4 regions of the Streptomyces sp. NPDC050315 genome follow, and region 3 is predicted to be linked to each of the others. Evidence: riboswitches for the same ligand, from Rfam matches in the RefSeq annotation. Region 3 holds a riboswitch; each other region holds the start of a gene.

Region 1 (7,450 bases), on a different contig from region 3:
CAAGGGTCGGCGCAGGTCAAGGGCAACGGTCACTTCGAGCTGGTGCAGGGCGCCGGCGGCTCGCTCAACGGCACCACGAGCTTCGAGCGCACGAACTACTTCGAGACCATGCCGGCGCACCAGCTGGAGCTCGCCCTGTGGCTGGAGGCGGACCGGATGGGTTCGCTGCTGGCCGCGCTGGACGAGGAGTCGCTGGAGAACCAGCGCGACGTGGTGAAGAACGAGCGCCGTCAGCGGTACGACAACGTGCCGTACGGGACCGCGTTCGAGAAGCTGACGGCGATGGCCTACCCGGAGGGCCACCCGTACCACCACACGCCCATCGGGTCCATGGCCGACCTGGACGCCGCCTCTCTGGAGGACGCGCGGAATTTCTTCCGCACGTACTACGCGCCCAACAACGCCGTGCTGTCCATCGTGGGCGACATCGACCCCGAGCAGACGCTCGCCTGGGTGGAGAAGTACTTCGGGTCCATCCCCGGCCACGACGGCAAGCAGCCGCCGCGGGACGGCTCGCTGCCCGAGATCATGGGCAAGGAACTGCGCGAGGTCGTGCACGAGGAGGTGCCCTCGCGGGCCCTGATGGCGGCGTACCGGCTGCCGCACGACGGCACCCGTGAGGCTGATGCCGCGGACGTCGCGTTGACGATCCTGGGTGGCGGCGAGTCCTCCCGGCTCTACAACCGCCTGGTACGCCGTGACCGCACCGCCGTCGCTGCGGGCTTCGGCCTGCTGCGCCTGGCGGGCGCGCCCTCGCTGGGCTGGCTGGACGCGAAGACCTCGGCCGGCGTGGAGGTGCCCGCCATCGAGCGCGCCGTCGACGAGGAGCTGAAGCGCTTCGCCGAGGAGGGCCCGACCGCCGAGGAGATGGAGCGCGCGCAGGCCCAGTTGGAGCGCGAGTGGCTGGACCGCCTGGAGACGGTCGCCGGGCGCGCGGACGAACTGGCCCGGTACGCGGTGCTGTTCGGCGACCCGCAGCTCGCGCTGAACGCCGTACAGCGCCTTCTGGACATCACCCCGGAGGAGGTCAAGGCGGTCGCCGCGGCCCGGCTGCGCCCCGACAACCGCGCGGTGCTCGTCTACGAGCCGACCCGGCCCGCCGAGGCCGCGGCCGCGGCCGCAGGGGAGCCGGAGGCCGCCGCTGCCGCCGTCCAGACCGAGACCGAGACGAAGACCGAGGAGGCGGCCCAGTGACCGACGCCGTGACCCCGACCATGACCTTCCACCCGCAGCCGCAGGCCGGGCAGCCGAAGCCGTGGGCGTTCCCGGCCCCGGTGCGCGGCGCGCTCGGCAACGGCCTGACGGTGCTGCGCGCCGACCGCCCGGGCCAGCAGCTGGTCGCCGTCGAGATCAACATCGTCGCGCCGCTGGACTCCGAGCCCGAGGGCCTGGACGGCGTCGCCACGATCATGGCGCGGGCGTTCTCCGAGGGCACCGACAAGCACGACGCCGAGGAGTTCGCCGCCGAGCTGGAGCGCTGCGGCGCCACGCTGGACGCGCACGCGGACCACCCCGGTATCCGCGTCTCCCTGGAGGTGTCGGCCTCCCGCCTCGTCAAGGCGCTCGGCCTGCTCGCCGACGCCCTGCGCGCCCCGGCCTTCCCGGACAGCGAGATCGAGCGCCTGGTGCGCAACCGTCTGGACGAGATCCCGCACGAGCTGGCCAACCCGGCCCGGCGCGCCGCGATGGCCCTCTCCAAGGAGCTGTTCCCGGCCACCTCCCGGATGTCCCGGCCGCGCCAGGGCACCGAGGAGACGGTGGCGCGCATCGACGCCGCCGCGGTCCGCGCCTTCTACGAGGCGCATGTACGCCCCGCCACGGCCACCGCCGTCGTCGTCGGCGACTTCGCCGGGGTGGACCTCGACGCGGCGCTGGAGGACACCCTCGGCGCCTGGACCGGCTCCGCCGCCGAGCCGGTGGCCGCCTCGCCCATCACCGCCGACGACAGGGGCCGCGTGGTCATCGTGGACCGCCCCGGCGCCGTCCAGACGCAGCTGCTGATCGGCCGCATCGGTGCCGACCGGCACGACCGCGTCTGGCCGGCCCAGGTGCTCGGCACGTACTGCCTGGGCGGCACGCTCACCTCCCGCCTGGACCGGGTGCTGCGCGAGGAGAAGGGCTACACCTACGGGGTGCGCGCCTTCGGGCAGGTACTGCGCTCCTCCGAGGACGGCACGGGCGCCGCGATGCTCGCCATAAGCGGTTCGGTCGACACGGAGTCCACGGGGCCGGCGCTGGAGGACCTCTGGAAGGTGCTGCGGACGCTGGCCGCCGAGGGCCTGACCGACGCCGAGCGCGACGTGGCGGTGCAGAACCTGGTCGGGGTGGCGCCGCTGAAGTACGAGACGGCCGCGGCCGTCGCCGGGACGCTGGCCGACCAGGTCGAGCAGCACCTCCCCGACGACTTCCAGGCGGAGCTGTACCGGCGGATGGCCGAGACCGGCACGGTCGAGGCGACCGCCGCCGCGGTCAGCGCCTTCCCGGTGGACCGGCTCGTCACGGTCCTGGTGGGCGACGCCGCGCAGATCGCGGAGCCGGTGCGGAAGCTGGGCATCGGCGAGGTGTCGGTCGTCACGGGCTGACGCGGAGCGGGCGGGGGCGGTTGCGGTGGTGAATCGGCCTGCGCGATACGGCGGAAGGCCGGGCCGGAACGCGCCGTACCGGTACCGTCACAGGCTGACTTGAACCGCACCAACACCGCTCACATAGCAGGACATAAAGGGTCCCGGGTCGCTAAAGCGGCCCGGGATCTTTGCTTTTGTCCGGAATGCTGTAGGCGGTTGCCTCCACCTCGTGTGGCGTCCGGCACAAACTCCCGATTCTGTTTGCTGATCGCGAGATGTCCCCTTTAGCGTCGGTCCGGCTGTTCGTCAGAAGTGCGCCGCGCCCGCGGCCGCCGGGCAGTCATCGCCGAGTCCCCGTACGGCGCGAGCCAGGGGAGCCGGGGACCCACATGTCCCCTTGGGGTGAATCGGCGTCCTCCCCGGAGGCCGCCGTAGGAGACCTTCCTGCTCCGAACCCGTCAGCTAACCCGGTAGGCGAGAAGGAAGGAAAGGAGTGCGCCGGTCATGGCGTTCACCCGTGCCACCGGCAAGCACCGCCGCCCCGGCCGTGCTGCCCGGACCACCCGCAACATCGCCGGCATAGCCGCCGCGACCGGCGTCGTCGTCTCCATCGCCTCCCCGGCGCTGGCCGCGAACGAGGACCCGGCCGCCACCGACACCGGCCTGACCCGCGCGATCGCCGAGACCGGTGACCGGGTCGCCGACAACATCGTCGCCCAGGCCGACGCGCAGGAGGAGGCCGCCGAGGTCGCCGCCGCCCGTGCGCAGGTCGAGGAAGCCGCCGTCAAGAGCGCCGAGGCCGCCAAGAAGCAGGCCCAGGAGGCCCAGCGCAAGGCCGCCGCCGAGGCCGCCGAGAAGAAGGCCGCCGCCAAGAAGAAGGCGACGGAGGAGCGCGCCTCGCGCTCCGACGCCCGCACCACCCTCAGCGCCAGTGGCTTCGTCGCGCCGATCGCCGGCAGCTACGTCTCCACGCCGTACAAGGCGTCCAGCGGCCTGTGGTCCTCCGGCAGCCACTCCGGCATCGACTTCCACGCCGCCTCCGGCACCGCTGTCCACGCCGTCGGCGCGGGCACCGTCGTCGAGGCCGGTTGGGGCGGCGCCTACGGCAACAACATCGTCCTGAAGATGGACGACGGCACCTACACCCAGTACGGCCACCTGTCGTCCATCGGCGTCTCGGTCGGCCAGAAGGTCTCCGCGAACCAGCAGATCGGACTGTCCGGCAGCACCGGTAACTCCACCGGCCCGCACCTGCACTTCGAGGCGCGCACCGGCCCGGACTACGGTTCGGACATCGACCCGGTCGCCTACCTGCGCTCGCACGGCGTCAGCGTCTGAGGCCCCGAGCCTCTGAGGAGCGCAGGAACGCTGCGCCTCTGTACCACCCGAAGCCCCGGCCCCCGGCCGGGGCTTCGGCGTCTCCGTATGCGCTCCCGTCCCCGGCTCCCCGGAACTCCCGCCCTTTGGCCAAAAAATATCCATGAATTCGTGACGGCCATCGGAAATGCCGGTCAGGTGTCATAGAGTCACGGAAAAGGCGCCGTCCGGACGGCGTTTCCAGCGGATTACGGCGGAGGCACCGACGATGCGAGGGAACATTTCGGCGCATGCGGTCTGCACGGCGATTCGCGACGACATCGTCTCCGGAACGTTCCCGCCCGGCTCCCGGCTGATCGAGGAACTGCTCGCGTCCCGGTACGGCGTCTCCCGCGTCCCCGTAAGAGAAGCGCTGCGCACACTGGAGTCCGAGGGCTTCGTCACCACGCGGCGGCACGCGGGCGCGTGCGTCGCCGAGCCGACCGAGCAGGAGGCCGCCGACCTCCTGGACATCCGCCTCCTCCTGGAGCCCCTCGGGGCCGCCCGCGCCGCGGCCCGCCGCTCGGCGGCCCACCTGAAGGTACTGCGCGGCCTGGTCCGCCTCGGCCGCGCGAGAGCCCGCCACGGCAACGCCGCCGACCTGCGGCAACTGGACGGCTGGTTCCACGAGACGCTCGCCCAGGCGTCCGGCAGCGCGAGCATGACGGCGCTGCTCACTCAGGTGCGCCGCAAGATCGACTGGGTGTACGCGATCGACCTGGACCACCCGTCGCCCGGCGAGGCGGACCGGTCCTGGCAGGAGCACGGCGCGATCGTGGACGCCGTGGCGCGCGGCGACGCCGAGCGCGCCCGCGCACTGACCGCCGCGCACGTGGAGCACGCGCTGCCCGCCCACCGGCTGCGCCGTCCCGCACCCGCGGTGAGGGAAGCGAAACCGTCCGTAAACACGGCGCGCGTACGGAATTAACACCGCTGCCGTATACAACTCCTGGGGAATTCCGTACCCCTGCTCCGCCGTGCCCGAATTCTTTTTAACCCGGGCCCGAATGTCTTTTGCGCCCAGTCCGGCCGACGCGCGGAATTCCCCGTTTTTCGTCCCGTACTCGACGGCTCCCCGCCCCGCCGCAATGCGAACGGCCCCGCCCGTGACCCGTAAGAGGTCACCGTGGCGGGGCCGTGACGGCGGAACCGGGCGGTGTGCGGCCGCCGGCCTGCCCGAAGGGTCAGACCGTCTCCGGGAGCTCCTCGAGGCCCTCGGAGACGAGCTTCGCCAGGCGGTCCAGCGCGGCGTCGGCGCCGTCGGCGTCCGAGGCCAGCACGATCTCCTCGCCACCCTGGGCGCCCAGGCCCAGGACCGCGAGCATCGAGGCGGCGTTGACGGGGTTGCCGTCGGCCTTGGCGATCGTGACCGGTACGCCGGAAGCGGTGGCCGCACGGACGAAGATCGAGGCGGGGCGGGCGTGCAGACCCTCGGCCCATCCGACATTGACGCGGCGCTCAGCCATGGTGTTGCCCTTCGAGTAGGGAAAGTTGTCTAGACCAGTCTCTCACGGGGGCACCGGTGGTCCGGTGTGCCCAGCCCCGTGAGGGCTCGGATCCTAGAAGTCCAAGCCTGCGTCACGCCCAGGCTGTACGCATGCTGAGACCAGGCCGCACACACCGTCCCGCTCCGGAGTACGTACGGTCGCATCCAGGGCGCTTCCGGGCACTTCGGTCCGCCCCCGGATACGCGCGCGGTCGTACGCTGTCCGCATGGAGACGCCGTCGGATGCCGCCGCCTACCCCGCCCACTGGGAAGCCGACGTGGTGCTGCGCGACGGCGGCACCGCCCGGATCCGCCCCATCACCCCGGACGACGCGCAGCGCCTGGTCTCCTTCTACGAGCAGGTCTCCGACGAGTCGAAGTACTACCGGTTCTTCGCGCCCTACCCCCGGCTCTCCGACCGCGACGTGCACCGCTTCACCCACCACGACTACGTGGACCGAGTGGGGCTCGCCGCCTTCGTGGGCGGCGAGATGATCGCCACCGTCCGGTACGACCGCATCAACGCCGACGGCCGGCCCGCCACCGGCCCCGACGCCGACCAGGCCGAGATCGCCTTCCTCGTACAGGACGCGCACCAGGGCCGCGGCGTCGCCTCCGCGCTCATGGAGCACGCCGCGGCCGTCGCCCGCGAGCGCGGCATCCGCCGCTTCGCCGCCGAGGTGCTGCCCGCCAACACCAAGATGATCAAGGTGTTCACGGACGCCGGGTACACCCAGAAGCGCACCTTCGAAGACGGCGTCGTCCGCCTCGAATTCGACCTGGAACCCACCGAGCAGTCCGTGGCCGTCATGCGCGGCCGCGAGCACCGCGCCGAGGCCCGCTCCGTACAGCGGCTGCTCGCCCCCGGATCGATCGCCGTCATCGGTACGGGGCGCGCCCCCGGAGGCGTCGGCCGCGCCGCCCTCCGGAACATCCTCGACTCCGGCTTCACCGGCCACACGTATGCGGTCAACCACGCCTTCCCCGAAGGCGGCAGCACGCTGGACCCGGAGGGCGTGCCGGCCCACCGCTCTCTCAGGGACATCCCCGGCCCCGTCGACCTGGCCGTCGTCGCCGTGCCCGCCGCGCACGTCCCCGATGTCGTGCGCGACTGCGGCGAACACGGCGTACAGGGGCTGGTCATCCTCACCTCCGGTTACGCGGAGGCCGGCCCCGAAGGACGCGAGAAGCAGCGCGCACTGCTGCGCCAGGCCCGCTCGTACGGCATGCGGCTGGTCGGCCCGAACGCCTTCGGGCTGATCAACACCGCGCCCGCCGTCCGCCTCAACGCCTCCCTCTCGCCCCGGCTGCCCGGCGCGGGCAGGGTCGGCCTCTTCACCCAGTCCGGCGCGATCGGCATCGGGCTGCTGGCCGCCCTCCAGGAGCGCGGCCCCGGAGACGGCGCGATCGCCGGCGTCTCCACCTTCGTGTCGGCCGGCAACCGCGCCGACGTCTCCGGCAACGACCTGCTCCAGTACTGGTATGAGGACCCCGACACCGACGTCGCGCTGCTCTACCTGGAGTCGATCGGCAACCCCCGCAAGTTCACCCGGCTCGCCCGCCGCACCGCCGCCGCCAAGCCCGTCGTGGTCGTCAAGGGTGCCCGGCACAGCGGCACCGTCCCGCTCGGCCACACCGTCCCCACCACCCGCGTCCCCGACGCCACCGTCTCCGCGCTCATGCGGCAGGCCGGCGTCATCCGGGTCGGCACGCTCACCGAACTGATCGACGCGGGGCTGCTGCTCGCCTCCCAGCCGCTGCCCGCCGGCCCCCGGGTGGCGATCCTCGGCAACTCCGAAGCGCTCGCCCTCCTCGCGTACGACGCGTGCCTTACTGAGGGGCTGCGCCCGCAGCGCCCCGATGTCCTGCCCTTCGCCGCCACCACCGCCGACTTCCGCGCGGCGCTGGCCCGGGCCCTGGCCAACGACCGCATCGACGCGGTCGTCCTCACCGCCATCCCCTGGGTCGCCGAGGGCAGCAGCGCGGACCCGGAGGAGATCGCCGCCCTCGCCCGGGCCCTGCGTGAGGCCGCGGCCGAGGGACC
Region 2 (7,450 bases), on a different contig from region 3:
TCATCTTGCCCATGACGATCATCGCGACGCCCTTGTGCAGGCCGAGACCGGCGACCGCACCCTTGTTGGCGTGCTTGTACTCCTTCTGCGGGAAGCCCCGCATACCGGAGACCACGTTGTCGCCGAGCACCTTGGCCTGGCGCATCGCGTGCTGGGCGTTCGGCGGGCACCAGGCGTTCTCGTTGCCGTTCTCGCGGCTGACCAGGTCCGGGACCTGGGCGTTGTCGCCCGCGGCCCAGATGTAGTCGGTGCCCTGCACCTGGAGGGTGGCGGCGGTGTCGACGTGGCCGCGCGGGCCGAGCGGGAGACCGAAGCGCGCGAGCGCCGGGTTCGGCTTGACGCCGGCCGTCCACACGATGGTGCTGGCGTCGACCTCGAGCCCGTTGCTGAGCACCACGTGGCCGTCGACGCAGGACGGCATGGTGGTCTTCAGGTAGACCTCGATGCCCCGGGACTCCAGGTGCTCCTTGCCGTACTGGCCGAGCTCGGGACCGACCTCCGGCAGCACCTTGTCCGCGGCGTCGACGAGCACGAAGCGCATGTCCTCGCGCTTCACGTTCTTGTAGAACTTGGCCGCGTCGCGCGCCAGGTCCTCGACCTCGCCGATGGTCTCGGCGCCCGCGAAGCCACCGCCGATGAAGACGAAGGTGAGCGCCTTGCGGCGGATCTCCTCGTCGGTCGTCGACTCGGCCTTGTCGAGCTGCTCCAGCACATGGTTGCGCAGGCCGATGCCCTCCTCGACGCCCTTCATGCCGATGCCCTGCTCGGCCAGGCCGGGGGTCGGGAAGGTGCGGGAGACCGCGCCCATGGCGATGACCAGGTAGTCGAAGGGCAGCTCGTACGCCTCGCCCACGAGCGGGGCGATCGTGGCAACCTTGCGGTCCTGGTCGATGGTGGTGACGCGGCCGGTGAGAATCTCGGCGCCCGGCACAGCGCGTCGCAGCGGGACGACGACGTTACGCGGCGAGATGCTGCCGGCAGCAGTCTCGGGGAGGAAGGGCTGGTACGTCATGTACGAGCGCGGGTCGACGACCGTGACGGTCGCCTCGCCGTACCGCATCTTCTTGAGGATGCGGCGTGCCGCGTACAGGCCTACGTACCCACCGCCTACAACGAGGATCCTGGGACGCTCCGTGGTGCTCATGTCATCGAGTATCCACCCCCACTTGGGGGGTCGCTCGTGAGGGCCTTCACAAGCACGGAAGAGGGGTCTGCTACACTCCGCGCCTTCGTGATCGACGCCATAGCGCCCTCGGGGAACCACTATCCACGGCCGAGCGTTGGGCACCCCTTCTCATCAGCGGTTGCTCCCCTCTGTGAGGCTGGACCACGGGCCGCATAAGCGCTTCTTTAACACCGCCGAAAGCGCACATTCCCAGGGCCGGCCGCCCAGGTGAGCCCCGAACGGCGTCCCGGCGGGCCGTTTGTTCGACCAAGGGGCCCTTTTTTCATGTGAAGAGTTTCACGAACTTTCTCGGCGACACGACGCGAAGGGGCCCCGGAACGCGTCATTCGCATGTTCCGAGGCCCCTCCGAAGCACCTCTCAAAGACCCTCAACGGCCCTCTCAGGCGAGGCTCCAGCCGATCCCGTCCAGGATGTCGTGCTCCGAGACGACGACCTCCTGAGCGCCCGTACGCTCCATGATCGACAGCAGTACGAGGGCGCCCGCGGCGATCACGTCCACCCGGCCCGGATGCATCACCGGGATCGCCGCGCGCTCGTCGTGCGTGGAGGTCAGCAGCCGGTCGGTGATCTCCCGGACCTTGGCCAGCGGGATCCGCGAGTGGTGGATCGCGGCCGAGTCGTACTCCTCCAGGCGCAGCGCGATCCCGGCGAGCGTCGTCACCGACCCCGCGAGGCCGACCAGCGTGTGCGCCTCGCCCAGCGGCACGGTCTCCGCTGCCTCGTCCAGCGCCGCGGCGACGTCCGCCTTTATGGCGGCGATCTGCTCGGCCGTCGGCGGGTCGGTGACCGCGCCGTCGTGCACGAGGTGCCGCTCGGTCATCCGCACACAGCCGACGTCGACGGAGCGGGCGGCCCGCACGGAGTCCGTACCGAGCACGAACTCCGTCGACCCGCCGCCGATGTCCACGACCAAGTACGGCTTCTCCAGGTCTTCGCGCCCGGTCAGCTCCTTCGTCGCGCCCGTGAAGGAGAACTCCGCCTCCTGGTCACCGGTGATCACCTCGGGCTCGACGCCCAGGATGTCCACCACGCCGCGCACGAAGTCGTCGCGGTTCTCCGCGTCGCGCGAGGCCGAGGTCGCCACGAAGCGCAGCTTCTCGGCGCCCAGCTCCTCGATCACCGTGGCGTACTCGCGGCAGGCCGCGAAGGTCCGCTCCAGCGCCTCCGGCGCCAGCCGCCCGGTACGGTCCACGCCCTGACCGAGCCGGACGATCTTCATCCGGCGGTCCAGGTCCTTCAGCTCCCCCGTCTCCGGGTCGGCGTCCGCCACCAGCAGGCGGATGGAGTTCGTACCGCAGTCGATGGCCGCGACCCGGGTCACTGGGCGTCTCCTTCTCCGTCACCGGCGCCGCACGGGCTCACGCACGGCCCCTTCTTCCACCACTCCGGCAGCATCGCGATGGCCTCGTCGCCCAGCGGATTGACGCCCGGCCCGGCCGCCAGCGAGTGGCCGACCAGCACATGCAGGCACTTCACCCGGTCCGGCATCCCGCCGGCGCTCGGGAAGCCCTGCAGCACCTCGATGGCGTCCCGCCGCCGGATGTAGTCCTCGTGCGCGGCGCGGTAGGCGGCGGCGAGCTCCGGGTCGGTCGCCAGTCGCTCGCTCATCTCCTTCATCACGCCGTTCGCCTCCAGCGTGCCGATCGCGGAGGCCGCGCGCGGGCACGTCAGGTAGTACAGCGTGGGGAAGGGCGTGCCGTCCTCCAGGCGCGGGGCCGTCTCGACCACGTCGGGGTTGCCACAGGGGCAGCGGTGCGCGATGGCGCGCAGGCCGCGCGGCGGGCGGCCCAGCTGCTCCCGGAACGCCGCGACGTCCGCGTCGGTGGGCTCGGTGGGCTCGGTCTGGGGAGGCGGCGTGTCCATGCAGGCTTCTCTTGTCGTCAGGGTTGAACGGTCGGCCGCCCCATCATCCCCCGGCGGCACCGCGGCGCGCGTCGGCGGAGTCCAGGCCGGACCAGATGGCTTCGTACCAGGGGCGCTGCACGGGACCCCGGCCGGCCCGCGGCCGGCCCGCGCCCGTGCCGTCCACGACGGTGTAGCCGGTCTCGCCCGGCATCACGTAGTGCAGGTGGCGGCGGGCCTGCTGGCGTACGTAGGCGGGGTCCTGCCAGCGCGCCTTCTCCTGGCGCAGCCGCTGCACCGCCTCCCGGGCCGTCTCGGCCTCACGGCGCTGCTCGGCGATGTCCGAGCGCTGCGAGACGTACGCCCTTATCGGATACGCGAGGGCCACGACCAGCGAGCACAGCACGAGCACGAGGAGCGCGGCGCGCCCGGTGAGCCGGCTGCGGCGGAACACGGTGGCCTCCCCTGGTGGCTGTGTACGCGGCGGCGGGTGACTGCGTACGTACGTCCCCGGCAACGGTACGGGACCGCTGCCGGGGACGTACGGAACTGAGACCTACTGGCGTCAGCCCTTGAAACGCGGGAAGGCGGAACGGCCCGCGTACACCGCCGCGTCGTCGAGGATCTCCTCGATGCGCAGCAGCTGGTTGTACTTGGCGACGCGCTCGGAGCGGGCCGGGGCGCCGGTCTTGATCTGGCCGCAGTTGGTGGCGACGGCCAGGTCGGCGATGGTGACGTCCTCGGTCTCGCCCGAGCGGTGCGACATCATGCACTTGAAGCCGTTGCGCTGGGCCAGCTCGACGGCGTCCAGGGTCTCGGTCAGCGAACCGATCTGGTTGACCTTGACCAGGAGGGCGTTGGCGGAGTTCTCCTCGATGCCGCGGGCCAGGCGCTCGGGGTTGGTGACGAACAGGTCGTCGCCCACGAGCTGCACCTTGGAGCCGAGCTTCTCGGTGATGACGTTCCAGCCGGCCCAGTCGTCCTCGAAGAGCGGGTCCTCGATGGAGACGAGCGGGTACGAGGCGACGAGCTCCTCGTAGTACTCGGTCATCTCGGCGGCCGAGCGGGACTTGCCCTCGAACTCGTACGCGCCGTCCTTGTAGAACTCGGAGGCGGCGACGTCGAGCGCCAGCGCGATGTCCTGGCCGGGGGTGTAGCCGGCCTCCTTGATGGCCTCGAGGATGAGGTCGAGGGCCTCACGGTTCGAGCCCAGGTTCGGGGCGAAGCCGCCCTCGTCGCCCAGGCCGGTGGCCAGGCCCTTGGCCTTCAGGACCTTCTTGAGGGTGTGGTAGACCTCGGCGCCCCAGCGCAGCGCCTCGGAGAAGGACTCCGCGCCGATCGGGGCGATCATGAACTCCTGGATGTCCACGTTGGAGTCGGCGTGCGAGCCGCCGTTCAGGATGTTCATCATCGGGACGGGCAGGACGTGCGCGTTCGGGCCACCGAGGTAGCGGAACAGCGGCAGGTCGCTGGCCTCGGACGCGGCGTGCGCGACGGCCAGGGAGACGCCCAGGATCGCGTTGGCGCCCAGGGAGCCCTTGTTGTCGGTGGCGTCCAGGTCGAACATCGCCTGGTCGATGAGGCGCTGCTCGGTGGCGTCGTAGCCGACCAGCTCGGGGCCGATCTGCTCGATGACGGCCAGCACGGCCTTCTCGACGCCCTTGCCGAGGTAACGGTTCGGGTCGCCGTCACGCAGCTCGATGGCCTCGAAGGCGCCGGTGGAGGCGCCCGACGGCACGGCCGCGCGGCCGGTGCTGCCGTCGTCGAGGCCGACCTCGACCTCGACCGTGGGGTTGCCTCGCGAGTCGAGGATCTCGCGAGCTACGACGACGTCGATCGACGGCACGTTGTCTCCTTCATGGGTGTCATCTGGAGTTCTGCAGCACGAGCCTAACGGCCCGCGGACCCTCCGCCTGCCCCTAGCCCCGTCTGTGAGACGAAAAAGGACCCAAAGGCCCGCAATACGGGAGGTAGCGTCCGGGATTCACGGCGGACGTAGGGGACAAAACGGTCCGTACGCATCTGAGCGGAGGGGCGCCCGGATGGCCACGGAAACGGGGAAGCCCCGCCCGGCGCGCTCGGGGGGACGCGCCTGGCGGGGCAGTCTCACGGGGTGGCGCTCACGCCGCCCTGAGGGCCGATCAGACGTTGAGCTTCTGGCCCGGGAAGATCAGGTCGGGGTTGCCGCCGACCGTCGACTTGTTGGCCTCGTAGACGGCCTTCCAGTTCTTGCCGTGCGCCTTGGCGATCTTGCCCAGGGTGTCGCCGGACTTCACGGTGTAGTTGCCGTGGCCGGTCACCGGCTTCGGGGCGGGCTGCTGCGGCGCCTCCTGCTTGGGGGCGGCCTGCTGCTGCGGGGCGGCCTGCTGCTTGGGCGCCTCCTGCTTCGGGGCGGCCTGCTGCTGAGCCTGGCCGGAGCCACCGGTGTTCACCTGCGCGGCCGGGCCACCGGCGGTCAGGCCGCCGGCACCGGCGCAGCCCCAGGCACCCGGGCCCTGCATGGCGAGCAGCTTCTCGGCGGTGGCGATCTGCTGGTCCTTGGTGGCCAGGTCGGCACGCGGCGCGTACTTGGTACCGCCCGCGGCGGCCCAGGAGGAGTTCGAGAACTGCAGGCCACCGTAGTAGCCGTTGCCGGTGTTGATCGACCAGTTGCCGCCGGACTCGCACTGGGCGACCTTGTCCCAGGTGGCGACCGAGGCGGCGTTGGCGGAACCGGCGGTCATCAGCGGGACGGCCACGGCGGCGCCGGCGACACCGGCGAGCGTGACGACGCGGACGGCCTTCGAGGGGCGGCGGTGCTTGCCCTTGAGCATGCTGTTCTTCCTCACCGACGCCTGCGAGGTGAGCTGTCGGGTTCGGGCTGTGAGTGGCCCGGCCGGATGCGCTGTCCGCACACCCGGCTTCACCCCAAGCCGCCGCCGCGTTTCCGCTGCGGTACGGCACTTACCTTGGTTCCCCCGCTCCTGCCTACGGCGCTTGCGCGACGGTTGTCCGACCGATCACCGGCAGGATTCGGCGAATGATCGGCGGGCTCGCTTGGTGCGAGCGGTGAAGAACGTAAACACACACCCCTCGGCGGTTCAAACCACCTTTTCGTAGGACAGTTTGCGGTTTTCGATCACCGGCGACATCTGTTTGCGCAGGTCGAACACGGTATGGAAAAGAACGGACAGGGCGGACGGAATACCTCGGGACGAGACCCATGTCTCACTTTCCCCAAATGAGGGCAACCATCGCGCACTTAGCGCGTGGGACGCTCCGTCACTGCCCGAGGTCGAGTCGCTGACCAGGCTGAATAAGGTCCGGATCAGCTCCGATGACACCCTCGTTGGCGTCATAGAGGCCGGTCCACCCCTCGGTCAGCCCGTACTCGGCCGCGATCGCGGAGAGGTTGTCGCCGGGCCGCACCGTGTACATGCCGTCGCGGTGCGCGTCACCGCCGCGCGAGGCGTGCCGACCCTCGGGGCGTCCGTCCTTGCCGTCGCCCTTGCTGTCGTCGGCGCCGCCACGGTGCCGGCCGGTACCGGGCGTGGAGGCGCCGCCGTCGGACGACGCGGGCGGCTCGGTGGCCTCCTCGGAGGGCTCCGTCGAGGGGCCGTCGGCGCTGGGCTGCTCGGAGGAGTCTCCGGAGGGGCTGCCGGAGGGGTCTTCCGTGGCGTCTTCGGAGGGCTGCGCATCGCCGGTGTCGGCGTCGGCGTCGCCGGACGGCGTGGCCGACGGCTCATCGGTGGCGCCGTCCGTCGCGTCATCCGTAGTGCCGTCCGTAGTGCCGTCGGACGGCTGGGTGTCGCCGGTGTCCGTGTCGCCTTCGAGGCCGGTGCCGATGCCGTCGTCCGAGGGCTCCGGCGCGGGCGTCTGCGTACTGCCCGGGTCCACGTCGGGTATCAGCCCGTCCAGATCGAGACCGGCGTTCACCGAGCAGCTCGGCCAGGCGTCCGGGCCGCGGTCGTTCAGGATCGACTCGGCGACCGCGATCTGCTGGGAGCGGCTGGCCAGGTCCGGGCGCTCGGCGTAGGACTCGCCGCCGTAGTCCTTCCACATCTCCAGGGTCAGCTGCAGCCCGCCGTAGAAGCCGTTGCCGGAGTTGGCGCTCCAGATGCCACCGCTCTCGCACAGCGCGACGCGGTCCCAGGTGGCGGTGTCGGCGGCCTGGGCACCGCCCGCGGTCAGCAGCGGCAGGGCCAGCCCGGCCCCCGTGACGGAGGCCGCCACCAGAAGGGCGGGGGCCTGACGGGGTCGGCGGTGTCTACCGGTGCCGGAGCGCATGCGACTGCCTTTCGAGAGGCTCTTGGTTGTCGCAGGCAAGGTAGCGGGGGCCCGCTCCGGTCTCAACCCGGTGTAGCCGAGATCACGCGAAGATCACGCTGCTGACGCCGGGTCAATCCTTCCCGGCCCCGGCGCCCTTGGCGCATTCCGGTACG
Region 3 (7,450 bases):
CTCGTGGCCGCGGTGGCTCGCTGCTGGCGTCGGCGACCTCGACCCGGAGCCGGCCGTCCCGTACGAGCGCTCGGGCGCGCAGCTCGCGGCCGGGGGAGACGTGGGCGTGCCGGCACGCGTTGGTCATCAGCTCGCTGAGCAACAGGACGGCGGTGTCCGCGATTTCGTCGGGTACCTTCCACGACCGCGCCTGTGCGGCGAGCAGTGTACGCGCCCTCCCGACACTCCGTGCGCTCCGCGGCAAACGCCACTCGATGTCTTGAGGTGTTCCGTCTGTCATAGCCGCAGAGTGACCGCCTGGTCATAGCCTTGGGGAGTGACGGACCGGGTACCGCCGCTGTTGTACCCGGCCGGTACCCCTCCGGAGGTGGACGCGGTGACGGACGCGTGGCGCTACTGCGGTAACCAGGTCAAGCTGTGGCGTAATCACGCAGGCGTCTCGCGCGAGGCCCTCGCCACGGAGTCCGGCTACGCGCAGGACTCGGTCAAGTCCATGGAACAGGGTCGCCGCCGCCCCACGGTGAAGCTCCTCGAAATCGCCGACGAAATGTGCGGGGCGCATGGCCTGTTGATGGCCGCTCGGGACTACTTGAAGCCCGCGCCCTTCCCGGCCCGCTCCCATGAGTACATGGCGCTGGAGGCCGAGGCCATCGCTGTGCACTGGTACGAGCCGCTGCTGATCCCGGGCTTGTTGCAGACCGATGCCTACGCCCGGGTGCTGATGAGCGAGACGTACCCGCCTGCGGACGACGAGACGGTCGAGGAGCGCGTCAGCGCCCGGCTGCGTCGACAAGAGGCGCTGTCCTCCCGCCCCCGGGTCGTGTTCGACTTCGTGATCCACGAGGCCGCACTGCGGATGATGGTGGGCGGCGCCAAGGCCATGCGTCAGCAGATGCATCGGCTGCTGGAGGTCGGCGAGCTGCGGAACGTATCGATTCAGGTGCTCCCCATCGGCCGCTGCAGCGGGGTGGCTCTGATCGGCGGCATCATCCTGCTGGAAACGGCCGAGCACGACCGGTACGCCTACGTGGAAGGCCAGCGGACGAGCGCTCTCTACGCTGACGTGGAGAAGGCCAGTGAGCTGACTCAGCGGCATGGCATGATCCGCAAACATGCCCTCTGCGTCGAGGAGTCGGCCGAATTCATCAGGAAGGTGGCGGCGGAGCATGAGTGACGAGCTTGCTTGGTACAAGTCCAGCTACAGCGACGACGAGGGCGGCGCATGCGTCGAGGTCGCCCTTGAGTGGCGGAAGTCGACCTACAGCGACGACGAGGGGGCCAACTGCGTCGAGGTCGCCCACGAGTGGCGGAAGTCGAGCTACAGCGACAGCGGCGGCGGGGCCTGCGTCGAGGTCGCCCAGCACGCGGCACGCGTATACGTGCGGGACTCGAAGGCGGAGCCGGACGGCCCCCGTCTGGCGATAGCCCCCGCGGCCTGGGCGGCATTTGTCGCGTACGCCGCCGTGGGCGGGTAGTCAACGCGTCCCCCGTCTACGGAGTACTGCCGTGGTTACCGGGGAGTGGAGCTCCCAGCCCATGGCCCGGTACAGGGACAGACCGTCGTCCCGGGCCACCAGAACCCCCTGCGTCGCCCCCTGCTGGGCGGCGCGGGCGGCCAGGGCCGTCATCACGACCCGGCCCAGCCCCTGGCGGCGATGCGCCGGGTCCGTGCTCACGCGGTCGAAGACCGCCACCGTACCGGCGAGTGCGACGCGGCCGCCCGCAGCCACCTCCCCCGTCGTGCTGAACGCGCGCGCGTCGACGAGGCCGCCCTGGGCGACCGTCTCGACGACGTATCCGCCGGGCAGCACGGCCGGATCCGGCGGCGGCGCGGGCGCAGCCCCCGGTACCAGCCCGTCCCGCAGCCCGTCGGGCACCCCATCGCGCACCCCGGTGCGCACCGCACGGCCCAGTGGGGCGGTCATCAGATACTCCGGCGCCTGGAAGTCCCACGACGCCGGCAGCGCCGGCTCAACCGCCGAGCGGGGCGCGCAGACCTTCAGCCACAGGCCCGGCGTGATGAGCGCGACGGACAGGCGGCGCAGCACCGCGGGGTCGGCCGCGGGCAGGACGTACCGCGCGACCTGGTCCGTGCGGCCGACGGCTATCCGGAAGCCGCCCGGTACCGCGACCGCGCCGTCCGCGCCGCGCGAACGTACCCAGCCGTCCACCCAGGCGCGTACGACCTCCGGCCGTGCCACTGGCACGCGGTGGTGCTCGGTCATTGTGTCCACGGACACGATCGTATTGCGAGAGCTTCGCAATAGTGACGGTGGAATTCGGCCCCCTTGCATAACGCTGCCGAAGCCACCCGAATCCTTCAAAAATCAGGCTACTTGAGAGAGGTCAAGGGCCGTGCGGGTACATATCGGTGATGGTGTTCGGCTCTACTTCGACGTGGAGGGAGCCCAACTGGTGACGGACGGACCGGACATGGCCGAACGGCCGACGATCGTGCTGCTCCACGGGGGGCCGGGGGCGGATCACACCCTGTTCAAACCGGAGCTTTCCGCCGCGGCCGGTTTCGCTCAGGTCATCTATCTGGACCAGCGCGGAAGTGGTCGTTCCGTGCGCAGCGGCCCGCTGCAGTGGACGTGGGAGCGGTGGGCGGACGACGCGATCGACTTCTGCGACGCGCTGGAGATCGAACGGCCAGTTCTCGTCGGTACGTCCAGCGGGGGCTGGGTCGCGCTGCTGGCGGCCATCCGGCACCCGGACCGGTTCGCGGGGCTGGTGCTGGACAGCGTGATGCCCGGCGATACGTACGAACGGCTGGAGATGTTCGAACGGCTGGGAGGTCCGGAGGCCCGGGAGGTCGCGCTGCGCTACTGGGCGGGGGACACGGGCGACGAGATGACCGACGCGTGGGAGCGGATCTGCCTGCCGCTGTACTCGCAGCAGCCGGGCGGGGACGACGTGGCCGACGGAAACCGGCTGCGCCGGGTGCGGTGGAACGACGAAGTGCTGGACCACTTCCGGATGGTGCTGGCGCGGGAGTTCGACCCTTGGCGCGGGCTGGACCAGGTGGCGTGCCGGACGATGATATTGGCCGGCGAGCACGACCCGGTGGCGACCGCTTCGGCGGCCCGCCGCTTCGCGCACCGGCTGAGTCATACGGACGTACGGCTGCACGTATTGGCCAAGGCGGGGCACGGCGTCTTCCGCGAGGCGCCGAAACGGTCAATGGATCTGCTGCGGGACTTCGTGGTGAGCGGCCATGTACCGCGGCTGCATTAGGAATTCCGACCGTACGGTCGAATTCCGTGACGCGTGACGGAAATGATTGAGCGCTGGATCGTTTCTCGTGACTGGTGTGGCACCAGTTATCCCGCGTTCCCCTCGCGACAGCAAAGCACCAGAGCGCTTCCGATAGGTCCGTGGCTGGTTCGGTACGGCGGCGGCCCGTGACAAGGGGGAGCGGGCCGCCGCCGTACCTCGGCGGGGGCGGTCGACGGCCGTCGGGGCGGATCCGACGGCGATGGGGAGCCGACCGCCTGGACGAGGACGCTAAACCTCCCGGGGGCGATGAGGCGGGGCATTGCCGGTACTTGTCCATTCCACTGCCGTGGATTGCTCGCTTCCGGCCACCGGGTGACAGGTACCGACGGAGGCGGGACTACGATCGACCACTATGGACGTAGTGATCAATGTGTTCGTCGCGCTGCACATCATCGGCATCGCCTCGCTGCTCGGCGGCTTCCTCACGCAGATGAAGGCGATGGGCGCGGGCACCGCCCGCTTCGTGCCCGCGATGCTGCACGGCGCGATCACGATGCTGGTGACCGGCGTCATCCTGGTCGGCCTGAACCAGATGCAGGACTACTCGGTCAACAACATCAAGATCGGCGTCAAGCTCGCCGTCCTGATCGTGATCCTCGGGCTGGTCTACGTGAAGCGCGACGAGGAGAAGGTGGAGAAGCCGCTCTTCGGGCTCGTCGGCCTGCTCACGGTCGTCAACATCTTCCTCGCGCTCCTCTGGACGTGAGTCGGACCCGGCCCGACAGGGCCGGGTCCGACTCACGTCCGGTCGCGTCAGGCCGGTCGTACGCTCCCGTAGATCGGCATGTAGTAGATCGACTCCACGCGTACGTTCGTGCCCGGCTTCGGCGCGTGGATCATCTTGCCGTCGCCGATGTACATCCCGACGTGGCTGATGTCGTCGTAGAAGAAGACCAGGTCACCGGGTTGCAGATCGCCCGTCGCGACCCGCGTGCCGACCTTCACCTGGTCCCAGGTCGTCCGCGGCAGCGAGACGCCCGCCGCCTTCCAGGCCGCCTGGGTGAGCCCCGAGCAGTCGTACGACGTGGGGCCGGTCGCGCCCCATACGTACGGCTTTCCGATCTGCGCGCGGGCGAAGGCGATCGCCTTCTCCGCCTTGGTCGCGTACGTACCATCGGGCACGTCGGGCGTCCCGGCGTCGGAGCCCGAGCCGGTCCCGGTGTCCGACCCGCCGTCCTGCTGCTCCCGCCGCTCGCGCTCGGCCTGCTCCCGCGCCAGCTCCTCCGCCTTGCGCTGCGCCTCGGCCTTCTTCTTGCGCTCCAGCTCCGCCAGCCGTTCCTTCTCCTGGGCGGTCAGCCGGGACAGCAGCTGCCGGGCCTCGGTCAGCTTGTCCTGGACGTCCTGCTTGGACGTCTTCAGCGACTCCTGGGACTTCTGCAGCTCCTCCAGGCTCCGGATCGCCTGCGCCCGCTGGCGCCCGGCCTGCGCCTGCTGGTCCTGGTAGTCGGCGACCGCCTCCTGCTGGCGGCCGGTGAGCCGCTCCATGAGGTGGTTGCGGTCCACGAACTGCTGCGGGTCCCGGGCCAGCATCAGCTGGGCGGTCGGGCTCAGCCCGCCGGAGCGGTACTGCGCGGAGGCGAAGGTGCCCAGCTCGCGCCGGGCCTCGTTCATCTTCTCGGTCCGCCGGGCCGCGGCGTCCCGCAGCTCGTCCACCTTCTCGCGCTGCGTGCCGGCGCGCTCCTTGGCGGCGTTGTACTTCTGGGTGGCGACCTCGGCCTGCCGGTACAGGCCGTCGACCTTCTTCTTGACCTCTTCTATGGAGGGCTTGGGGTTTCCGGGGGCCGCGTCCGCGCTCTGGGTGAGCAGCGTGACGGAGGCGAGCGCCGCGGTGGTGAGCCCGGCCGCCGTACGGCGGTGCGCGGGCACGGCGAGAATGCGGGTGCGCGGCTTGCGATGAGACGCCAAGGCCGGCGACTCCTTCCGTGGACCGCCTACCGGGTTAGCTGTCGGGTTCGGGCGGGTGCCGCATCGCTGTCGCTGCGGCGTACTACGGAAGGTGCCCTACGGTCCGTACGGATCGCTCCGTGCGGCCCGATTCACCCCGGTGGTGCGTGTGGGTCCCCGGCTCCGGCCGCCCTGGGTGCGGCGGTACGGACTCGGCGGGGCGGCCCGTGCCGGCGCTTTCGCCGGGCGGTGGGGCGGGCTGCCCGGTCGGCACGGTAACCAACTCGTGTGACTCCTGTGAAGGCTGATGTTCGATATGCCCGATACATTTCCGTGATCTCGCCGTGTCCGGTCCGATGCGGGACCACTTCCGATCACGGGCTGTCCGGTGGTGTTCTCCGCCCGTGACCGCCCGCGTTGTGCCGTATCCTCCGCGCCCCCGCATCCCCGCTGTATCCCCGCGATTCCCCGGAATTCCGCGGCCGGGACCGCGTTGTCGGTGGGGCGGCCTAGACTCGGTGGGCGATGAGCAGCCTCTTTGACGACAGCTTCCTGGCGGACCTCGGACCTCCCGAGCCTCACGACGAGGAGCCGCCCCCTCCCGAGGACGACGATCCCCGTCCGGCACCGGAGGCGGGCCCGGCCGACCTCTTCGGGGGCGAGTTCGGCGCGCCCGTGGAGCGGGAGCCGTACTACCGCGACGGCGCCGCCCGCCCCGCGGTGGACCCGGCCGCCCTGCTGGAGGGGCTGAACGACCAGCAGAAGGCCGCCGTGGTGCACAGCGGCGGCGCGCTGCTCATCGTCGCCGGCGCCGGCTCCGGCAAGACCCGTGTCCTCACGCACCGCATCGCGCATCTGCTCGGCGCGCGCGGCGTCCACCCCGGCCAGATCCTCGCGATCACGTTCACGAACAAGGCCGCGGGCGAGATGAAGGAGCGCGTCGAGGACCTGGTGGGCCCGCGCGCCAACGCCATGTGGGTGTCGACCTTCCACAGCGCCTGCGTGCGCATCCTGCGCCGCGAGTCCAAGAAGCTGGGCTTCACGTCGTCGTTCTCGATCTACGACGCCGCCGACTCCAAGCGCCTGATGGCCCTGGTCTGCCGCGATCTGGACCTGGACCCCAAGCGCTTCCCGCCCAAGTCCTTCAGCGCCAAGGTCTCCAACCTCAAGAACGAGCTCATCGACGAGGAGACCTTCGCCGGGACGGCCGCGGACGGCTTCGAGAAGACGCTGGCCGAGGCGTACACGATGTACCAGGCGCGGCTGCGCGAGGCCAACGCCCTGGACTTCGACGACATCATCATGACGACGGTGAATCTGCTCCAGGCGTTCCCGGACGTCGCGGACCACTACCGCCGCCGCTTCCGGCACGTGCTGGTCGACGAGTACCAGGACACCAACCACGCCCAGTACACCCTCGTGCGCGAGCTGGTCGGCCCCGGGACGCCCGAGGTGCCCGCCGCCGAGCTGTGCGTCGTGGGCGACGCCGACCAGTCGATCTACGCCTTCCGCGGCGCCACGATCCGTAACATCCTCCAGTTCGAGGAGGACTATCCGGACGCCACCACGATCCTGCTGGAGCAGAACTACCGCTCCACGCAGACGATCCTCTCGGCCGCCAACGCCGTCATCGAGCGCAACGAGAACCGCCGCCCGAAGAACCTCTGGACGGACGCCGGCACGGGCCCGAAGATCATCGGCTATGTCGCCGACACCGAGCACGACGAGGCGCAGTTCGTCGCCGACGAGATCGACCGGCTGACGGACGCGGGCGAGACCAAGGCCGGCGACGTCGCGATCTTCTACCGCACGAACGCCCAGTCCCGTGTCTTCGAGGAAGTCTTCATCCGGGTCGGGCTGCAGTACAAGGTCGTCGGCGGCGTGCGCTTCTATGAGCGCAAGGAGGTCCGGGACGTCCTCGCGTACCTGCGCGTGCTGGCCAACCCGGAGGACGCCGTCCCGCTCCGCCGGATCATGAACGTGCCGAAGCGCGGCATCGGCGACCGCGCCGAAGCCATGATCGAAGCGCTCGCGCTGCGCGAGAAGATCACCTTCCCGCAGGCGCTGCGCCGCGTCGACGAGGCGTACGGCATGGCGGCGCGCTCCGCGAACGCCGTCAAGCGCTTCAACACGCTCATGGAGGAGCTGCGGACCATCGCCGAGTCCGGCGCCGGTCCCGCGACCGTCCTGGAAGCGGTCCTGGAGCGTACGGGCTATCTGGCCGAGCTCCAGGCATCCACGGACCCGCAGGACGAGACCCGCATCGAGAACCTCCAGGAACTGGCGG
Region 4 (7,450 bases), on a different contig from region 3:
GGGGATCTGATGGGCCGGAAGGTGGTCGTCGGCGCAGACCTGCCGCGCCGTTTCGGCGTCGAAGCTGCCGGCGAAGACCGACAGCCGGGCCCACAGGAGCCGTTCGGCGGGGGTGCACAGCTGGTGGCTCCAGCCGATGGCGGTGCGCAGGGCCTGGTGCCAGGGAGGTTCGGCGTCGCTCGCGATGTCGTCGGTGTCGCCGAGTACGGCGAACCGGTCGTCCAGCCGTGCGGTCAGTTCCCGTACCGGCAGCTCGCGCAGGCGGGCCGCGGCCAGTTCGATGGCCAGGGGTAGGCCGTCCAGCCGCCGGCACAGCCTTACCAGCTCCGCGCGGTCGGCGTCGGGGACCGTGAAACCGGGCACCGCCTCCGTGGCGCGCAGGGTCAGCAGGAGTACCGCGTCGGCTGTGTCCGCCGACGCGTCGTCCGCCTCGGGCACGGGCAGCGGTTCGACGGTGAGAACCCGTTCGCTCATCACGCCCAGGGTGCGGCGGCTGGTGGCCAGGACTCGCAGGCCGGGTGCGGCCTTCAGCAGGGTCTCGGCGACGAGCGCGCAGGCATCGGTCAGGTGCTCGCAGGTGTCCAGTACGAGCAGCAGCTCTCGCTCGGCCAGATACTCCGCCACCACGTCGATCATCGGCCGGGTGGTCGGGTCGGCCAACGGCAGGACCTCTGCGAGGGTGAGCGGCAGCAGGTCTCCCTGGCGCAGCGGTGAGAGCTCCACGAACCACGCCCCGTCGCGGAAGCGGGGCTGGAGCCGGGCGGCGGCATCCACTGCTACTCGGGTCTTCCCCACGCCGCCGACTCCGGTCAGCGTCACCAGCCGCGTGGGCCTCTCACCCGACGCCCCATCGAAGAGCCGCTCGACCTCCGCCACCTCCGCCCGGCGATCGACCGTCCCCGTCCGTGGCTCGGTCAGATTCCCCACCCTCCGCTCTTCGTGCGGCCTTCCGTGCTGCCCCTCCGCCGCCACGACGATCGCCCCTCTCGGCTCGGACCCCACGCCCGTTGCGTGCGCCGCCGACGCCAGCCTGTCGTCGTGTGCCGTGTCGCGGGACCGTTCACGGCAACTGCCCGTATGTGCCGCATGGCGGATCGTGGCGGATCGCAACAGAGCGCGTCGGAACGCGTCGGACCGGATGACGGCCGGGAGTGACCCGTCCGGCCCCCGAAGAGTCGCAGTGCCGCTCGGCGGCGGACACCCTGGGACGGCGAACGGTGACGGGAGCGGGCAACGGCGGACGGGAACCGGCACGGGACCGGGCAACGGCGGACGGGAACCGGCACGGGACCGGGACGGCGCACGGCACGGACAGCGGTGCGGAGAGCGGCGCGGGAAAGAGGCCGGAGCGAATGGGGCGAGGCGGAGCGGGCATGCCGGGCGACCGAGAGCGGCAGGCCCGTCGGGACGGGCTGTCGCCGATCAGCCGCCGGCTGGTCTGCTGGCTGCCCGCCATTCTCCTGGTCGGCGGGCTGACCTTCGATCTGCTGACTCCGACCCGGTACACCGCAGCGCCCTTCTTCTCGGCGGCGCCCCTGGTGGCCGCGCCGCTGTACTCGCTGCGCAGCACGGTGCTGGTCAGCGTCCTCTCCGTACTGGCGGAGCTGCTGGTGGTCGGCATCCACGGCCGGGCCGGCGGCTACGAGTCGTACACCGAAGCGGTGACCGTCCTGGTCGTCGCCCTCCTGGCGCTCGGGATCAACCGGGCGGTGCGGATGACCGACGCCCGGCTCGCCTCCGTGCGCGACGTGGCGGAGGTCGCCCAGCGGGCCGTGCTGCCGCTGCCGCCGGACCGCATCAGCGGGCTCGACATCGCCGCGCGGTACGAAGCGGCGCAGGCGGACGCCCGTATCGGGGGCGATCTGTACGCGGTGCAGGACACCCCGCACGGCGTACGGCTGATCGTCGGCGACGTACGGGGCAAGGGCCTGGAGGCGGTGGAGGCCGCCGTGATCGTCATCGGGGCCTTCCGGGAGGCCGCGGAGCAGGAGGCCACGCTGGAGGCGGTGGCGGGGCGGCTGGAGCGGGCGCTGCAGCGCGAGGGGAGCCGGCGGGAGGGGCTGGACCAGTTCGAGGGGTTCACGACGGCGGTGCTCGCGGAGGTGCCGTCCGAGGAGCGAGGGGTGCTGCGGGTGCTGAACCGCGGCCATCCGGCGCCGCTGCTGCTGTGCGCGGACGGCACGCTGCGCGAGCTGGCGCCGCGGACACCGGCGCTGCCGCTCGGGCTGAGCGAGGTCGCGGGCTGGCCGGACCGGGCCGATCAGGCCGATTTCCCGCCCGGCGCGATGCTGCTGCTGTTCACGGACGGGGTGTCCGAGGCGCGGGACGGGGCGGGCGCGTTCTACCAGCCGGCGGTCCGGCTGGCCGGCCGGTCGTTCACCGGCCCCGATGCGCTGCTGGACGCCTTGGTGGACGACGTGGCGCGGCACACGGGCGGGGAGTCGGCGGACGACATGGCGCTGCTGGCGGTACGGCGGCCGGAGGGGTAGGAACGCCGCGCCCTGGGCCCTCGGGGCGCGTCAGCCCGCCTGCGGTGCCTCTCCCAGCCATTCCACGCTCTGCCCGTGCTGCCCCGTGAGGGCGACCGGTCGGCCGTCCACGGAGAGGGTGAGCCGATGCGCGTCGGCGGGGCGCGGCCCGGGCAGCCACGGCAGCGCGCTGTGGTGCTCGTTGGAGACCCAGTGTCCGGCCCGGTCGACAAGGGCCGACCGTACGACCCGGGCGAACTCCTCGCGGCGCTCCAGCGGCAGATAGGTCAGTACAGCGGTGTGGAAGACCACCAGCGTCGCGTCGCGCGGCGCCTGCGCGGCCAGCGCGGGCAGTTCGTCCAGGAGGTCGCCGCGGACGAGCGGAGCGGGCGGCGCCTGCCGTACGGCCTCGATGGCGCCCAGCTGGCGCCGCTGCCGCTCCGCCGCCTCGGGCGTCGAACCGGGCCAGATCAGCGCCTGGAGCCAGCGCACGTCGTCCGGGTCGGTCACATCGAGCGGATTCAGGTCGATCCCGGCCCGCCAGGCGATCCGCGGCAGCCCGGTCGGCACCGGCGTGCCCGGCGACGTACGGCAGGGAAAGACCACCGGGCTGTCCGGAGCGCCGAACTCCGGTTCGTCGTCGTACCGATAGCGGTACCGGTCCGGGTACAGGCACAGCCCGGCCGACGCGCCGACCTCCAGGAGCGCGAGCGGCTGGGGGAGGCGGGCGAGGAGCGGCAGGAGCGTGGCGCAGCGCGCGGGCTCGTTCGTCTGCGTGAGTCGCCGCATCATGACGTCGCGTACGTCGTCCCAGTGCCGGATGGTCCACTCGCGCCAGGTGCGGTACGCGAAGTCGCCGCGCGGCCCCTGGTCGGCGTGCGGGCCGTCGAGGTAACGGACGGCGGCGAGCAGGAGATTGGGCTGCTGCTTGTTGCCGGGCGGCAGCGAGGCGCCCAGGAAGTCGCAGAAGTCCGGGTCCTGGCTGATACGGGCGGTCAGCTCCTCATGCGCTTCGGACTCGCCCCGCGCCTGCTGCCACGAGAACTCCGCGTACCGATCCGCCACTGCCTGCGCGCTGTTGACGACCATGATCAGACGCTACTGCTCTCACTGTACGTAATCACTGCGCACCCCTCCGCATAACAACTGACAAACGATCAGTCCGGTTCGGGTTTTCGATGCTCGGTCAACTCGCCCCCATTTGGTCATGACTGGCCGCATAAGTCCAGCTCAGCGGGCGTACGGATTCCGGGGAACGCTTGGAATCCAGCCGTCCCGTCTATTACTGTCCGATAACGCAGCGCGGTCGGACCAGCCGTCGCAAGAGGCGGCACCGCGCGGCCGACGCCGAATCCCAAAAGCGCACTTCAGCACCGCACCACCTGCCCAGGGAACCGGGGAACCACCACCTTGGGGTGAATCGGTCGACTCTCTCGGGAGCCGTCCGTAGGAGACCTTCCTGCTCCGAACCCGTCAGCTAACCCGGTAGGCGAGAAGGAAGGAAAGGAGTGCGCCCCCGTGGCGTCCAACAAGCCTGCCCCCACCCGGTCTTCCGAGACCCCGTACGAGCCGTACGGCACCTCCGATGCGTACGCAGCGCAGGGCTCGTACGAGTACCCCGGCGAGTCCCCCAGGATGTACGCCGAGCCGGGACCTGCCGACACCGCCGCCTTCCCGGCCCCGACTTTTCCCGCCTTCGCCGCCGTGAGCGACCCGGGTGTGGCCGATGGCCCGTGGGAGCAGTGGAACCCCACCGAGGAGTCCGTACGCCCCGTACGCGGCCGGCACCGCGTGGCCAAGCAGCGCGGCGGCGGCCTCGCCCGCAGCAGTACGGTCCTGGGCGTCGGCGTCATCGCGGCGGTCGGCGCGGGCGGCATGGCCTCCGCGCAGGGCAAGCCGCAGGTCTCCATATCCATGCCCGACCTGGGCAGCGCGGCCGAACGCATATCCGAGAAACTCCCCGCGGCGGAAACCCTGCCGGGCATCGGCAGCCTGGTCTCCCAGGACTCCTCCGGTACGGGCACGGACGTCGCGCAGGGCGGCCCGTTCACCGGGGCGGCCGGCGGCGAATCCGCCCAGGGCGGCGAGGCGCTCCGCGCCCGCATCCTGGAGCAGGCCGAGCGGGCGCAGAGCTCCGCCGACCAGGAGGCCCGCGAGGCCGCCGAGCAGGCCGCGGTGAAGCAGGCCGAGGCGGACGCGGCCGAGCGTCAGCAGCAGGCCGAGGCGGAAGCCAAGGCCAAGGCCGAGGAAGAGGCGCGCAAGAAGGAGGCCGCCGAACGGGCGGCCAAGCTCGCCGAACTGGCCAAGAGCTACACCCTTCCGGTCTCCTCCTTCACCATCTCCGCCACCTTCGGTCAGGGCGGCGACCGCTGGGCCGCCGACCACACCGGCCTGGACTTCGCGGCGCCGACCGGCACCCCGGCCAAGGCCGTGCACGGCGGCACGATCACGCAGGCCGGCTGGGCGGGCTCGTACGGCTACCGCATCGTCGTCACCCTCGATGACGGCACGGAGCTCTGGTACTGCCACCTCTCCTCGATGGTGAAGACCTCGGGCAAGGTGAACACCGGCGACGTCATCGGCCGGGTCGGCGCCACGGGCAACGTCACGGGCCCCCACCTCCACCTGGAGGTCCGCCCGGGCTCGGACACGCCGGTCGACCCGATGGCTTGGCTGCGCAATCACGGGCTGAGCCTCTGACGGGGAGCGCGTGAAGGCGACGAGGGCGTGAAGGCTGGGAAAGGCCGTCCCTCGGGCTCGTCTTCGGGCCATCCTTCGCCCTACGGGCTTCCGTCCGCCCGTCCGGGGCACTTGTCCGCCGTCGCCGCCGCCTCGTGCGCCCCGCTCCGCCGTGTACGTGAATGCGTACGTGTACGGGAACCGGGCGCACATTCAGGAGGGGAGAGGCGGTGGCCGACGGCCGGGTCTCCGCGTACCGCGGGCCCGCACGCTACGGCGGCCCTGATGGCCACCCGCACATCGTGGGAGGCCATCGGGCCGCCGACGGCCGTATCTTCCGCCGTCCCTTCCGCCGTCCGGCGGGCGCGACCCACCCCGCTCCCGCAGAATGAACGAGCCCCTGCCACCGCGCCCCAAGGGCGCGCCGAGCCAAGGACGGCCCCAGTGGAGTGGACCCTCGAAGTCGTCACCGTCCCCGTCACCGACCAGGACCGTGCGAAGCGCTTCTACGAAGAGCAGTGCGGCTTCAAGACCGACGTGGACTCGCAGGTCGCCGAAGGCGTACGCATCATCCAGCTGACCCCGCCCGGCTCGCGCTGCTCGATCGCCCTCGTCCACGGCCTGCCCCCGGCACCCGGCCAGTCCGCCATGGCCCCGGGCTCGCTCCAGGGCCTGCAGCTGTGCGTGGTGGACATCGAAGCGGCCCACGCGGAGCTGGTACGGCGCGGGGTGGAGGTCGGCCCCGTACAGCACCTCGGTGCCGAGGGCTGGACCGAAGGCCGCGGCGAGACCTGGAACTCCTTCATGTTCTTCAAGGACCCCGACGGCAACGGCTGGACGGTCCAGGAGGCCCCGTCCCCGCTCGGTACGCGTTAGGGCGACACGGTAGGGCGTCCCGCGAATTCGGCATTCGGCAGTCGGGTGACGCTGCGTCACCTACTGGAATAAGTCCGCGTCCCGACCCCGCTGACCCTCACATGTCCACTCCTTCCGACTCTTCCGCGCCCACGCCCGGCCACGGGCCCGTCCCCGTCTCCGCCTCCAAGACCCTGGGCTCGCTCACGGTCTCCCCCCTCTCCCTCGGCGGCAACGTCTTCGGCTGGACCGCCGACGTGGCGACGTCCTTCGAGGTGCTGGACGCGTTCACCGGGGCCGGCGGCAACTTCATCGACACGGCCGACTCGTACTCCGCCTTCGCCCCCGGCAACAAGGGCGGAGAATCCGAAGCGATCATCGGCGACTGGCACACCGCCCGTGGCAACCGCTCCGACCTCGTCATCGCCACGAAGGTCGGCGCCCACCCCAACCGCAAGGGCCTGTCCGCCGCCACCATCAAGGCGGCCGCCGACGAATCCCTGACCCGCCTCCGCACCGACCACATCGACCTCTACTACACCCACTTCGACGACGAGTCCGTCGAGGTCTCCGAGATCATCTCCGCCCTCGACGACCTGGTGAAGGCCGGCAAGGTCCGCGAGATCGGCGCTTCAAACATCTCCCCGGAGCGCCTGCAGGCGTCCCTCGACTTCTCCTCCCGTGAAGGGCTGGCCAAGTACATCGCCCTCCAGCCCCACTACAACCTCGTCTCGCGCGACACGTACGAGGGCCCGCTGCGCGACATCGCCGCCCGCCACGGCCTGGGCGCCATGCCGTACTACGGCCTCGCCTCCGGCTTCCTGACCGGCAAGTACCGTCCGGGTACCGACGTGGACAGCGCCCGCTCCGGCAAGGCCGCCGCCCACCTCGCCACCGAGCGCGGCCGCCGCGTCCTGGCCGCCCTCGATGAGGTCGCGGCCCGCCACAATGCCGAACAGGCCACCGTCGCCCTCGCCTGGCTGGCAGCCCAGCCCACGGTCACGGCCCCCATCGCCAGCGCCCGCACAGTCACCCAACTCCCGGCCCTCCTCTCCCTCGCCACCCTCCCCCTCACCAAGGAGGACCTCACCCTCCTGACGGAGGCCTCGGCGTAACTCCGGGCGTCGCGGGCTTCTTCGCACACGCCGAGGGCGGTTGCGTACCCCGTGCGCAACCGCCCTCAAGGCCTGTCGTCCCGTGACGGCTCACTTCCGATCGACAACCACCCAAGAAGCCGCCGCCACAGCCCCCGCCACGGCGAACACCGACGGCCAGGCCCCCACCTTCTTCGCCAACGGATGCGACCCGGCAAACGCCGCCACATACACCCCACTCAACGCCGCAGCCGCACCGTTCCCACCCCTCCTCTGCCACTCCCGAGCGGCCACAACCCCTGCCGCCGCCAACGCCACGCCCCCCAACGCCCGCTTCTCAGTCCACCGAGCCAC

The links. A riboswitch is a leader RNA that binds a small molecule or an ion and turns the genes downstream of it on or off. The one in region 3 is predicted to bind cyclic di-AMP.
Region 1: it holds a riboswitch for cyclic di-AMP, as region 3 does, so the genes downstream of both, AB0I82_RS31880 (M23 family metallopeptidase) here and AB0I82_RS29815 (NlpC/P60 family protein) in region 3, are expected to answer to the same signal.
Region 2: it holds a riboswitch for cyclic di-AMP, as region 3 does, so the genes downstream of both, AB0I82_RS27390 (transglycosylase family protein) here and AB0I82_RS29815 (NlpC/P60 family protein) in region 3, are expected to answer to the same signal.
Region 4: it holds a riboswitch for cyclic di-AMP, as region 3 does, so the genes downstream of both, AB0I82_RS25265 (M23 family metallopeptidase) here and AB0I82_RS29815 (NlpC/P60 family protein) in region 3, are expected to answer to the same signal.

The regions. Positions count from the first base shown of each region.
Region 1 covers NZ_JBFAKN010000010.1:213,061-220,510, reverse strand. Annotated here, with positions in the region: gene AB0I82_RS31890 (pitrilysin family protein) at 1-1,194, shown strand, start outside; gene AB0I82_RS31885 (pitrilysin family protein) at 1,215-2,582, shown strand; cyclic di-AMP (ydaO/yuaA leader) riboswitch at 2,899-3,056, shown strand; gene AB0I82_RS31880 (M23 family metallopeptidase) at 3,069-3,902, shown strand; gene AB0I82_RS31875 (GntR family transcriptional regulator) at 4,150-4,848, shown strand; gene AB0I82_RS31870 (HPr family phosphocarrier protein) at 5,105-5,386, opposite strand; gene AB0I82_RS31865 (GNAT family N-acetyltransferase) at 5,634-7,450, shown strand, end outside.
Region 2 covers NZ_JBFAKN010000007.1:432,383-439,832, reverse strand. Annotated here, with positions in the region: gene AB0I82_RS27415 (NAD(P)/FAD-dependent oxidoreductase) at 1-1,144, opposite strand, end outside; gene AB0I82_RS27410 (Ppx/GppA phosphatase family protein) at 1,567-2,508, opposite strand; gene AB0I82_RS27405 (DUF501 domain-containing protein) at 2,505-3,050, opposite strand; gene AB0I82_RS27400 (septum formation initiator family protein) at 3,094-3,546, opposite strand; gene eno (phosphopyruvate hydratase) at 3,595-4,875, opposite strand; gene AB0I82_RS27390 (transglycosylase family protein) at 5,171-5,842, opposite strand; cyclic di-AMP (ydaO/yuaA leader) riboswitch at 5,846-6,057, opposite strand; gene AB0I82_RS27385 (transglycosylase family protein) at 6,291-7,241, opposite strand.
Region 3 covers NZ_JBFAKN010000009.1:154,863-162,312, reverse strand. Annotated here, with positions in the region: gene AB0I82_RS29845 (ATP-binding protein) at 1-280, opposite strand, end outside; gene AB0I82_RS29840 (helix-turn-helix transcriptional regulator) at 377-1,174, shown strand; gene AB0I82_RS29835 (DUF397 domain-containing protein) at 1,167-1,475, shown strand; gene AB0I82_RS29830 (GNAT family N-acetyltransferase) at 1,476-2,225, opposite strand; gene AB0I82_RS29825 (alpha/beta hydrolase) at 2,416-3,237, shown strand; gene AB0I82_RS29820 (hypothetical protein) at 3,632-3,985, shown strand; gene AB0I82_RS29815 (NlpC/P60 family protein) at 4,033-5,184, opposite strand; cyclic di-AMP (ydaO/yuaA leader) riboswitch at 5,192-5,377, opposite strand; gene pcrA (DNA helicase PcrA) at 5,689-7,450, shown strand, end outside.
Region 4 covers NZ_JBFAKN010000006.1:653,052-660,501, forward strand. Annotated here, with positions in the region: gene AB0I82_RS25250 (hypothetical protein) at 1-927, opposite strand, end outside; gene AB0I82_RS25255 (PP2C family protein-serine/threonine phosphatase) at 1,374-2,489, shown strand; gene AB0I82_RS25260 (DUF2332 domain-containing protein) at 2,520-3,557, opposite strand; cyclic di-AMP (ydaO/yuaA leader) riboswitch at 3,804-3,975, shown strand; gene AB0I82_RS25265 (M23 family metallopeptidase) at 3,987-5,168, shown strand; gene AB0I82_RS25270 (VOC family protein) at 5,592-6,023, shown strand; gene AB0I82_RS25275 (aldo/keto reductase) at 6,125-7,117, shown strand; gene AB0I82_RS25280 (hypothetical protein) at 7,208-7,450, opposite strand, start outside.